Regions from separate parts of the Flavonifractor sp. An9 genome, predicted to be linked through region 2. Evidence: predicted binding sites of a transcription regulator. Region 2 holds the regulator's gene; each other region holds the start of a gene.
The links. The regulator HrcA, encoded in region 2, represses chaperone genes, less so after heat shock. The targets are predictions, from matches to a motif close to TGTTAGCACTCNNNNNNNNNGAGTGCTAACA.
Positions count from the first base shown of each region.

Region 1: the regulator HrcA is predicted to act here: its motif matches at 1,344-1,374, upstream of B5G40_RS07620 (co-chaperone GroES).
Region 3: the regulator HrcA is predicted to act here: its motif matches at 1,492-1,522, upstream of B5G40_RS09300 (Hsp20/alpha crystallin family protein).

Region 1 covers NZ_NFHC01000009.1:19,986-23,261, forward strand. The annotation lists gene B5G40_RS07610 (diacylglycerol/lipid kinase family protein) at 1-908, shown strand, start outside; gene B5G40_RS07615 (hypothetical protein) at 951-1,220, shown strand; gene B5G40_RS07620 (co-chaperone GroES) at 1,423-1,707, shown strand; gene groL (chaperonin GroEL) at 1,923-3,276, shown strand, end outside.
Region 2 covers NZ_NFHC01000003.1:29,944-33,219, reverse strand. The annotation lists gene dnaK (molecular chaperone DnaK) at 1-106, opposite strand, end outside; gene grpE (nucleotide exchange factor GrpE) at 150-689, opposite strand; gene hrcA (heat-inducible transcriptional repressor HrcA) at 706-1,758, opposite strand; gene B5G40_RS03215 (GNAT family N-acetyltransferase) at 1,984-2,451, shown strand; gene B5G40_RS03210 (MBL fold metallo-hydrolase) at 2,486-3,247, opposite strand; gene B5G40_RS03205 (MATE family efflux transporter) at 3,244-3,276, opposite strand, start outside.
Region 3 covers NZ_NFHC01000012.1:46,130-49,405, forward strand. The annotation lists gene gdhA (NADP-specific glutamate dehydrogenase) at 1-105, opposite strand, end outside; gene B5G40_RS09290 (DUF3185 family protein) at 362-565, opposite strand; gene B5G40_RS09295 (AAA family ATPase) at 799-1,392, shown strand; gene B5G40_RS09300 (Hsp20/alpha crystallin family protein) at 1,678-2,121, shown strand; gene B5G40_RS09305 (helix-turn-helix domain-containing protein) at 2,360-2,731, shown strand; gene B5G40_RS09310 (NADH peroxidase) at 3,058-3,276, shown strand, end outside.

The sequences.
Region 1 (3,276 bases), on a different contig from region 2:
TTGACCGCAGCCAGGAGATGCTGGAGAAGATACGCCACATTATGGCTGGCCGCCGGTCGGAGTGGTCGGCGGTGCGGACGGAGGGAAGCGGCCACGCCACCCGTTTGGTGCAGGAGGCCGCCCAACAGGGAGACCCGCTGCGGGTATATGCCTGCGGCGGAGATGGTACCCTCAATGAGGTGGTCAACGGAGCCGCGGGACAGGCCCATGTGGCGGTGACCCACTGCCCCATGGGTTCGGGCAATGACTTTCTGCGCATATTCGGCCAGGATGCAGCCCGGTTCTGGCAGCTGGAGCAGCTGCTGGATGGGCCGCAGACCGCCATGGACTTAATCGAATGCAACGGGCGATACTCCCTGAATGTGTGTTCGGTGGGCTTTGACGCCCGCATTGGGTTTGGGGCCGCCGATTTTAAAAAGCTGCCCCTGGTCAGCGGCACGGCGGCCTATCAGATGTCCGCCCTGCGCACCATCATCCGGGGGATTCACCTGCCCTATCAGGTGTCAATCGATGGCGAACCTATGCCCGGCGACCGGTTCACCCTGTTGTGCGCCTGCAATGGCCGGTACTACGGCGGCGGTTTCAATCCAAGTCCCACGGCTATGCCCGACGACGGGATGCTGGACTTCATTGTAATCCCGGCAGTGTCCCGTTTTACGGTCCTGGCACTGATCAAAAAATTTGCCCGGGGGGAGATCGGGGACATCCCGCAGGCCATTCTGCGCCGGGGCCGGACTATGAATGTGCGGTGCGACCGGCTCACCGCGGTCAATGTGGACGGCGAACTGGTGGAGGGGACCGACCTGTCCATCCGCCTGTCCGATCAGAAGGTGCAGTTTTTCTATCCCGCCGGGGCCACATGGCAGGGGGCGCGAGCTTGTAAAGAGAAAGCGTGTATGGTAAAATAGAGATGTACAAATATAGGCCTATCCGTTCAAAAGGAGGATATTATGTACAGAATCGTCAAGTGGACCATGATTATTTTGAGCGCCCTCTATCTTCCCTGCGTCCTTCTGGTCCCATTTTTGACTGCCCTGCGTACGAGTCTGCTGGCGTGGCTGCTCTATGCGGTTTTTGTGGCGGTCACTGTCTTTGTGTGCGCCATCAACAGCAAAGCCTGCCGCACGGTGGGTCAGGGCATGGACCTGGACGAAAAGAATAAGGAGATCAGGATTACCCAGGAATTGGAGCGTTCCAAGCATTACTGGAGTCAGATGTGAGAGTGTGGATTAGCACTCCTGCTGTGAGTTTGTGAACAAAACTTGAATTTTTCCAAAACCGACCCCCTTTTTTCAAAAAAGGGGGTTGATTTTTTGTGCGGAGAGAGGTATTATCATACACGTGGTTAGCACTCGCGCAAAATGAGTGCTAACATATTGGATTGGTTAATAAGAAAATGAATCATATAAGGAGGAACCCATTATGAAACTCAAGCCTCTCGCCGACCGTGTGGTCATCAAGCTGGTCGAGGCCGAAGAAAAGACCAAGAGCGGCATCATCCTGACTGGTTCTGCCAAGGAGAAGCCCGAAGTGGCTCAGGTCATCGAGGTGGGCCCCGGCGGCCTGGTGGACGGCAAGGAAGTCACCATGACCGTGAAGGTGGGCGACAAGGTCATCACCAGCAAATATGCCGGTACTGAGGTGAAGATCGACGGCGAGGAGTACACCATCGTTCGTCAGTCCGATATCCTGGCTATCGTGGAGTAAAGAACGTCCAGGGGGGATTGCATCCCCCCTAGATACGAAACCGCCGCGCCGCAGGCGGCACAGCGGTTTCGATACCCCCCTCGCCTTTGTACACAAAGGCGGTTGCCCGCCGGTGGCGGAGCAAGCATAGGTGTCCTGCGCAGGCGCGTGTCCTGCTCCGGACAAATTTTGATTTTAATTCCGCTCAGGCGGAATTTGCATGGAGGTAATTCATTATGGCTAAGATCATTTGCTACGGTGAGGAAGCCCGTCACGCTCTGGAGCGCGGCGTCAATCAGCTGGCCGATACCGTTAAGATCACCATGGGCCCCAAGGGCCGCAACGTGGTGCTGGACAAGAAGTTCGGTGCTCCCCTGATCACCAACGACGGCGTGACCATCGCTAAGGAGATCGAGCTGGACGATCCTTTTGAGAACATGGGCGCTCAGCTGGTGAAGGAAGTTTCCACCAAGACCAACGACGTGGCTGGCGACGGTACCACCACCGCCACCCTGCTGGCCCAGGCCATCATCCGTGAGGGCCTGAAGAACCTGGCTGCCGGTGCCAATCCCATGGTCATGAAGAAGGGCATTGCCAAGGCTACCGCCACCGCCGTGGAGGCCATCAAGGCCAACTCCAAGAAGGTCAACGGCTCCGACGATATCGCCCGCGTGGGCACCGTGTCCTCCGGCGACGAGACCGTGGGCAAGCTGATTGCTGAGGCCATGGAGAAGGTTTCCAACGACGGCGTTATCACCGTTGAGGAGTCCAAGACCGCTGAGACCTACAGCGAGGTCGTGGAAGGTATGCAGTTCGACCGCGGCTATATCACCCCCTATATGGTCACCGACACCGAGAAGATGGAGGCCGTTCTGGACGATGCCCTCATCCTCATCACCGATAAGAAGATCTCCAACATCCAGGAGCTGCTGCCCATCCTGGAGCAGGTGGTGCAGTCCGGCAAGAAGCTGCTGGTCATCGCCGAGGACGTGGAGGGCGAGGCTCTGTCCACCCTCATCGTCAACAAGCTGCGCGGCACCCTGAACGTGGTGTGCGTCAAGGCCCCCGGCTTCGGCGACCGCCGCAAGGAGATGCTGGAGGATATCGCCGTTCTGACTGGCGGTACCGTCATCACTGCCGACATGGGCTATGAGCTGAAGGAAGCCACCATGGATATGCTGGGCAAGGCCCGCCAGGTGAAGGTCTCCAAGGAGAACACCATCATCGTGGACGGCGCTGGCAGCTCCGAGGCCATCAAGAACCGCACCAACCAGATCCGCAGCCAGATCGAGACCACCACTTCCGACTATGACCGCGAGAAGCTCCAGGAGCGTCTGGCCAAGATGGCCGGCGGCGTGGCCATCATCCGCGTGGGCGCTGCCACCGAGGTGGAGATGAAGGAGAAGAAGCTCCGCATCGAGGACGCTCTGAACGCCACCCGCGCCGCTGTTGAGGAAGGCATTGTGGCCGGCGGCGGCACCGCCTATGTGAACGCTGTCTCCGCTGTGGAAAAGCTGCTGGACGAGACCGAGGGCGACGAGAAGACCGGTGTCCGCATCATCGCCAAGGCTCTGACCGAGCCCATGCGCC
Region 2 (3,276 bases):
TGGTGCGGTTGCCTTCCGCGTTGGCGATAACGACGGCCTCGCCGCCTTCCATAACAGCAACACAAGAGTTGGTCGTACCGAGGTCGATACCGATGATCTTAGACATAATCAATTCCTCCAATATATCGTAAATTGTTTTTTAACATGAATTAGTTGGCCACCTTGACCATGGAGAACCGGATCACCTTTTCTTCGGTGCGGAAACCGGCCTGGAACACCTCTACGATGGTGTTCTCTCCGGCGTTCTCGTCCTCCACGTGCATGACGGCGTTGTGCAGGTTGGGGTCGAAGGTCTCGCCCAGGGCGGGGATCTCCTGAATGCCCAGCTTGGAGAGGACCTCCTTCAGCTGGGTCATGGTCATCTCCACGCCCTTCTTATAGGCCTCGTCAGCGGTGTCCTGCTTGAGGGCCCGCTCCAGGTTATCGTACACCGGCAGGAAGGCGGCGGCGGTCTCTGCCTTGGAATCGGCCCAGGCCGACTCCTTTTCCTTCTGGCTGCGGCGGCGGTAGTTGTCGTACTCGGCGGCCAGCCGAAGGAACTTGTCCTCCTGATCGGTGAGGTTCTGCTTCAGAGCCTCCAGCTCCTCCAGCAGGGGATTGGGGGCTTCCTCCGCAGCCTCGGGGGCGGCGGCCTGTGCGGTCTGCTCCTCAGGGGTGACCTCTTCGGGCTGTTTCTCTTTCTTACTCATGGGATGCACTCATCTCCTATTTAAGATCGTCGCTGCCGCCCGGCAGCTCGCCCTGCCCGAACAGCCGGGTCAGTCCCTCGGCCAGATAGGAAAGGCGGGCGGTGATTTTGGCATAATCCATACGGGTGGGTCCCACCACACCGATGACACCCCGCATCCCGTCGCCAATGTCGTAGCTGGCCACCACCACGCTGGTATCCTTCAACGCGTCGGCCACATTTTCCGGGCCGATGAGGATCTTCATGGCGGCGTCCTTGGGAACGGGGAAGCGGGCGGGATCGGCGTCCTCGGAGAGGTAGCTCAGCAGAGGCTGGGCCCGCTCCAAAGAGCGGTACTCAGGCAGCTCCAGCAGATGGGCGATGCCCGAGGTGTGGACGGTGCGCTGCTCCAGGCTCTCCAGCACCTCCATCGCGAAGGAGACAACCAGGGAGATGAGCCCGTAGGCCTCTCCGGCGGCGTGCTGGGCCACCCGCATCAGCTCCGGCGTGATCTCATCCAGAGGCAGGCCGGTAAAGGTGGCGTTGAGCAGGGTGTTGAGCATCTGCAGCTGAGCCTCCGTCAAATCGGAGGGCAGCCGGATCAGCCGGTTGCGCACCACATTGGTGTCGGTCATTACCACGATGATAAAGGCGTTGTGCTCCACCATCAGAAGGTCAAACCGGCGGATCGTCACCCGGCTCATGCCGGAGGACAGAGCAAAGGCGGGGTAGTTGGTCAACTGAGACACCACCCGGCCGGCCTGGTCCAGCACCCGGTCCAGCTCCTGCATCTTCAGGCGCAGGGCCTGGTTGATGCGCTCGGTCTCCTGAAGGGAGAGCTTGTGCTCCTCCATCAGTTCGTTGACGTAGAACCGATACCCCTTGGGAGAGGGGATGCGTCCGGCGGAGGTATGGGGCTTTTCCAGCAGTCCCAGAGATTCCAGATCCGCCATCTCGTTTCGGATGGTGGCGGAAGAGATCTCCATGCCGATGGAAGAGGCAATGGCCTTGGAACCCACCGGCTCCGCCGACTGGATGTAACTTTCGATGATGGCGCGCAGGATTCGTTTTTTGCGTTCGGTTAAATCCATAGCGGCCACCTCACTTTTGATTTAGCACTCATACTACCTGAGTGCTAAAGATAATGTAGCACCGTCCGGGAAAAAAGTCAATAGGCAGGGTTGTAAATTAAATGTGAACGAAGAAAAGATAGCAGACAGACCTTCAGAATGCAAATCAGAGCGGTTGACGCGGCGGCGGTTCAATGGTATTCTATCCAATAAGGAACAATACTTGCAAACAGGAGGGGTGTCTCTGTGGACGGAACGGTGCCCGTGGAGATCATTGACTACGAGGAGCGCTACAAACAGGATCTGGAGGACATCTCTCTGCCCTGGCTGCTGGAGTATGACCTGCTGGAGCCGGTAGACCTGGAGATGCTGGCCGATCCGCACCGCTTTATCGCCGGGGGCGGCCGTGTGCTGCTGGCCCGCTGCGGCCGGGAGATTGTGGGCATGGTCATGCTGGAGCTTCAGGGCGACGGTGTGTGCGAGGCACTGAAGTTCGGCGTCAAAGAGGAGTACCGGGAGCGGGGCATTGGCACCGCCCTGATGGAGGCGGTGATCCAGGCCGCCCGGGACGCGGGACAAAAGACCATCGTGATCACCTCCAACCACAAGCTGAAGGCTGCCCTGCGGATCTATGAGAAGCTGGGATTTGAATACGTCACGTATTCTGACAAGTGGTTTCAACTGTCCGATATTAGAATGGAACGGGAATTATAAAAAAAGGACGCGCCGCAGGCGCGTCCTTTTTGATTCAGTCGGCAAATTCATACACCGCTCCGGCGGTGAGGTGGTGAAGCCTGTCGCCCAGTTCCTCCTCCAGCAGGGCGTAGGCGGGATCTCCGGTGCAGTGGCCGGTATAGATGTCCTGTACCTTTAAATCATCCCGCAGGGCGGCGGCGATGGATCGTACCTTCTCCGGGGTAGGGCCCAGGGTGGGAACACCCTCCTTGCCCATCAGGTGAAAGCCGCCCAATACCGCCCGAATGGGTTTTTGAGGGAACTGCTCGGAGAGCTGGGTGAGAATCTTCACCACTCCAGCGTGGCAGCAGGAGTTGAGGACCACCAGACCTTCGGAGGTCTCAGCCACCAGGGACTGCTCATGCTTCACCTGGTCGGGGATCAGGTGGAGGCCCTCGGCCAGATCCCGGGGTCCCTCCGCCAGGTCAAAGCGCTTCTCGTGCCGGCAGAACATCCCCATGTTGACACCGATGTACTCCTTCTCCGCCCAGATCTCCGGGTCGGTGATCCGGGGCCGGGCGTAGACGGCGGCGGAGGGATTGACGGCGAAGAAGGCGTTGAAGCCGTCGGCGTGGTCATAGTGCCCGTGGGACAGAGCGGCCTTGTCCACCTTTGAAAGGTCTACCCCCAGCCTGGCGGCGTTGTACACCACCGCGCCGCACTCTCCGGCATCCAGCAGGTAGCGGCCGCCCCGGTATTCCACATAAAAGGACAGGCCATGCTCGGGAATCAGTCCATCCTGGGCGGAGTTTTCCATCAGAACGGTGATCTTCATTGGGAGACCTCCTCTTTCTTCACATATTG
Region 3 (3,276 bases), on a different contig from region 2:
CATAACCTCGCCTACAGCCTGGAGGAACTCGGGCTCATGGGCGTTCTTCTTGCAGACGCCTTCGTACACGTTCTGAAGGTAAGAATTGGTGATCGTAAATGCCATAATGCCAAACCCCTTTGCTTGGCGGCCCTAGGGGGACCGACCGAAATTTGATTGTGTTCAGCTGTTCAGAGGAACACTTTGCTGTGTTGAAGTTATTATAATTCATAGCGCCATGAAATGCAAGAGAAAAAAGAAGAATTGCATATTTGACGAAAAACACCCGATCCGACCGGTAGGAAGTGCACCAGTTTGACTGCCAGGTTGCAAAGAGGAACGGGCGGTCGCATTGGCGACCGCCCGTGGCATATGTAATACCTTAGTTCTTCTTTTTGCCGACCACGCACAGGATGATGCCGACCACCAGCAGGATCACGCCGATGACGATGAACATGGTGCCGGGGTTAGCGGTACCGCTGCTCATGATGCTGGTGAACTGGGCCTCCAGGCTGTTGTTCTGCATAAAACCGTAACCGGCGCAGCCGATACCGGCGATGATCAGAATGATACCCAAGATAAACATATGGACACTCCTTTCTCTTTGTACTCTCTTTTTTAGTTCCCATTGAGGCGGGAAAAGATCATCTGGGCGCAGGGTCCAGATGGCAATTATTATACTCAAGTTCGACGGAAAGTCAATCGAAAGCCGTAATAAATTTTGCGTGTTAACATAGGATAATAAATATAAGGTATGAAAAACTCTTTGACGGAAGGTGGAAAAAGCATTATACTAAAATCAGGATAGGAGGTGTCCTTATGAAGCATATCGTCATCACCATCGGCCGTGAATATGGCTCCGGCGGACGGCTCATTGCCAAGCAGTTGTCCGAGGAGATGGGCATCACGTTCTACGACAAGCAGCTGATCTCCGATGTGGCCAAAAAGACCGGCTTTTCCGAGCACTTTATCCGCAACGCCGAGCATCAGCGCCCCACCAACAGTTTTCTCTATGATCTCTATACCAGCGTACAGACGCCGTCGGTACCCGACCAGGTGTTTATCGCTCAGGCCAAGGTCATTAAGGAGGCTGCTGCCAGAGAGTCCTGCGTCATTGTAGGCCGCTGTGCCGACTATATTCTCCGGGATCAGCCCCGCTGCCTGAAGGTGTTTGTCAATGCGCCTCTGGATCAGCGAATCCGTCGCGCCCGGGAGGAGTACGGTGTACAGGAGAACAATCTGGAGAGCTATGTGATCCGGCAGGATAAAGCCAGGGCCTCCTATTATAACTATTTTGCCACCGGCCGCTGGGGACAGAGCCGGGAATACGATTTGTGCGTCAACAGCCGCATCGGTATCGACGCCTGTGTGGCTGTGATTCGTGCCGCAGCCCAGGCGATTGCCAACAGCTGATTTTTTGAAAAAGCCGGGACCCGTTGCACCGCAACGGGTTCCGGCTTTTTTGCGGAAAAAATCGTATAAATTGTGAACAATATTGAGTGATTGTGTGAACATTAGCACTCTCCTATTGACAGTGCTAATTCTGGTGTTATAATAAGACTGTGCTTAGGAAAGAGGACCGAAAGGGAATCGGACCGAGGTACGGTTACAAGAAAACAAAGCAGGTAACAAAAGCTCGCCACCGAGAGGTCCCACTCCCCAGCTACGAGCCGCAGAAGACGAATGGAGGTATGACTTATGTTACCTAGCATTTTTGGTGAGAATTTGTTTGATGAGTTTTTCCAGGACCCCTTTGACCGGATGTCGGTTTTTTCCGATCACAACCCGCTCTATGGTAAGCACGGCAAGAATCTGATGAAGACCGATGTGCGGGAGACTGAGAATACCTATGAGCTGGATGTGGATCTGCCCGGCTTCAAGAAGGATGAGGTCCAGCTGGAACTGAAGGATGGCTGCCTGACTATCAGCGCCGCCAAGGGCCTGGACAAGGACGAGGAGGAAAAGAACGGTCGCTATCTGCGCCGTGAGCGCTATGCGGGCCAGTGCAGCCGCAGCTTCTATGTGGGCGATCATGTGGAAGCCAAGGATGTCTCCGCTAAGTTTGAGGATGGCATTCTGAAGATTACCCTGCCCAAGATGGTTCAGCAGCTGCCTGTGAACCACACCATTGCCATCGAATAAGCAAGTATTAAAAACGGGCGCGCTGCATATTGCAGCGCGCCCGTTTTTTTGACATACGGGATCTTTACCAAGGAGCCCTTGAATCTGTTCTGCCGGCTATGGTATGATGATTTCGCTTGAAAAGCCCTTTGGCAACCAGCGGTTGCGGAAGTTCAAGCCAAACTTTATGGCGAAAAACCGGATGGTTTGATAGGCTGAACCTGTCCGGTAAGGCCGGAAGAAAGGATGGCGAGAAAGAATGACCTTGGGAGAGCGGATTCTGAATTACCGCAAGCGAGCAGGCTTATCTCAGGAGAGACTGGCCGAACTGCTGGGAGTGTCCCGCCAGGCGGTGAGCAAGTGGGAAGGTGACGCTGCCCAGCCGGAACTGGATAAGATTGTGGCACTGGCCAGGTTGTTTGGGATTACCACGGACCAGCTGCTGCTGGGAGAGATGCCAAATCCGGGGCCGCCCACAGAGGCTGCGCCTGAGAAGAGAGAACCCAGATGGTATCTGCTGGGGATTTTGCCGCTGGCGGTGGGCGCGTATTTACTGATCCGGGGAGTGCTGCAGCTTTCTGCGGTGAGCGGCTTGTGTGAGTTTATGAAGTTACCCGGATTCCTGTCATAGGGGGATAAGAGAATGGATCTTGATCTTTATAATAGTAGTATGGACCGTGTGATGTCTTTTATGTATGGTCCTATCATTACTCAGATCGTACTGGGCGGAATCCTGGTAGCGGCAGGGGTGTTAATCCTGGTCTTGGGACACCGCCGTTATCGACGGAAATATGGAAAGTAAGAGGAAGTAAAAAAGTTTTTTGAATTTGAAAAAAACACTTGACGGCAGAGTTAAGTTGTGCTATCTTAATATCAGAAATGATAATCATTACTGATTAGCACTTCCGGCTAACCCGAAATGAAATAAAATGAATGACAAATTAGGAGGAAAATCACATGAAAAAGTGGGTCTGCTCTGTTTGCGGTTATGTTCACGAAGGGGATTCCGCCCCTGATTTCTGCCCCATCTGCAAGGCTCCCAAGGAGAAGTTCGTGCTCCAGGGCGGCGATAAGACCTGGGCTTCTGAGCACGTGGTAGGCGTGGCCAAGGGCGCTCCCGAGGAGATCATCCAGGGCCTGCGTGAGAACTTCCAGGGCGAGTGCTCTGAGGTTGGT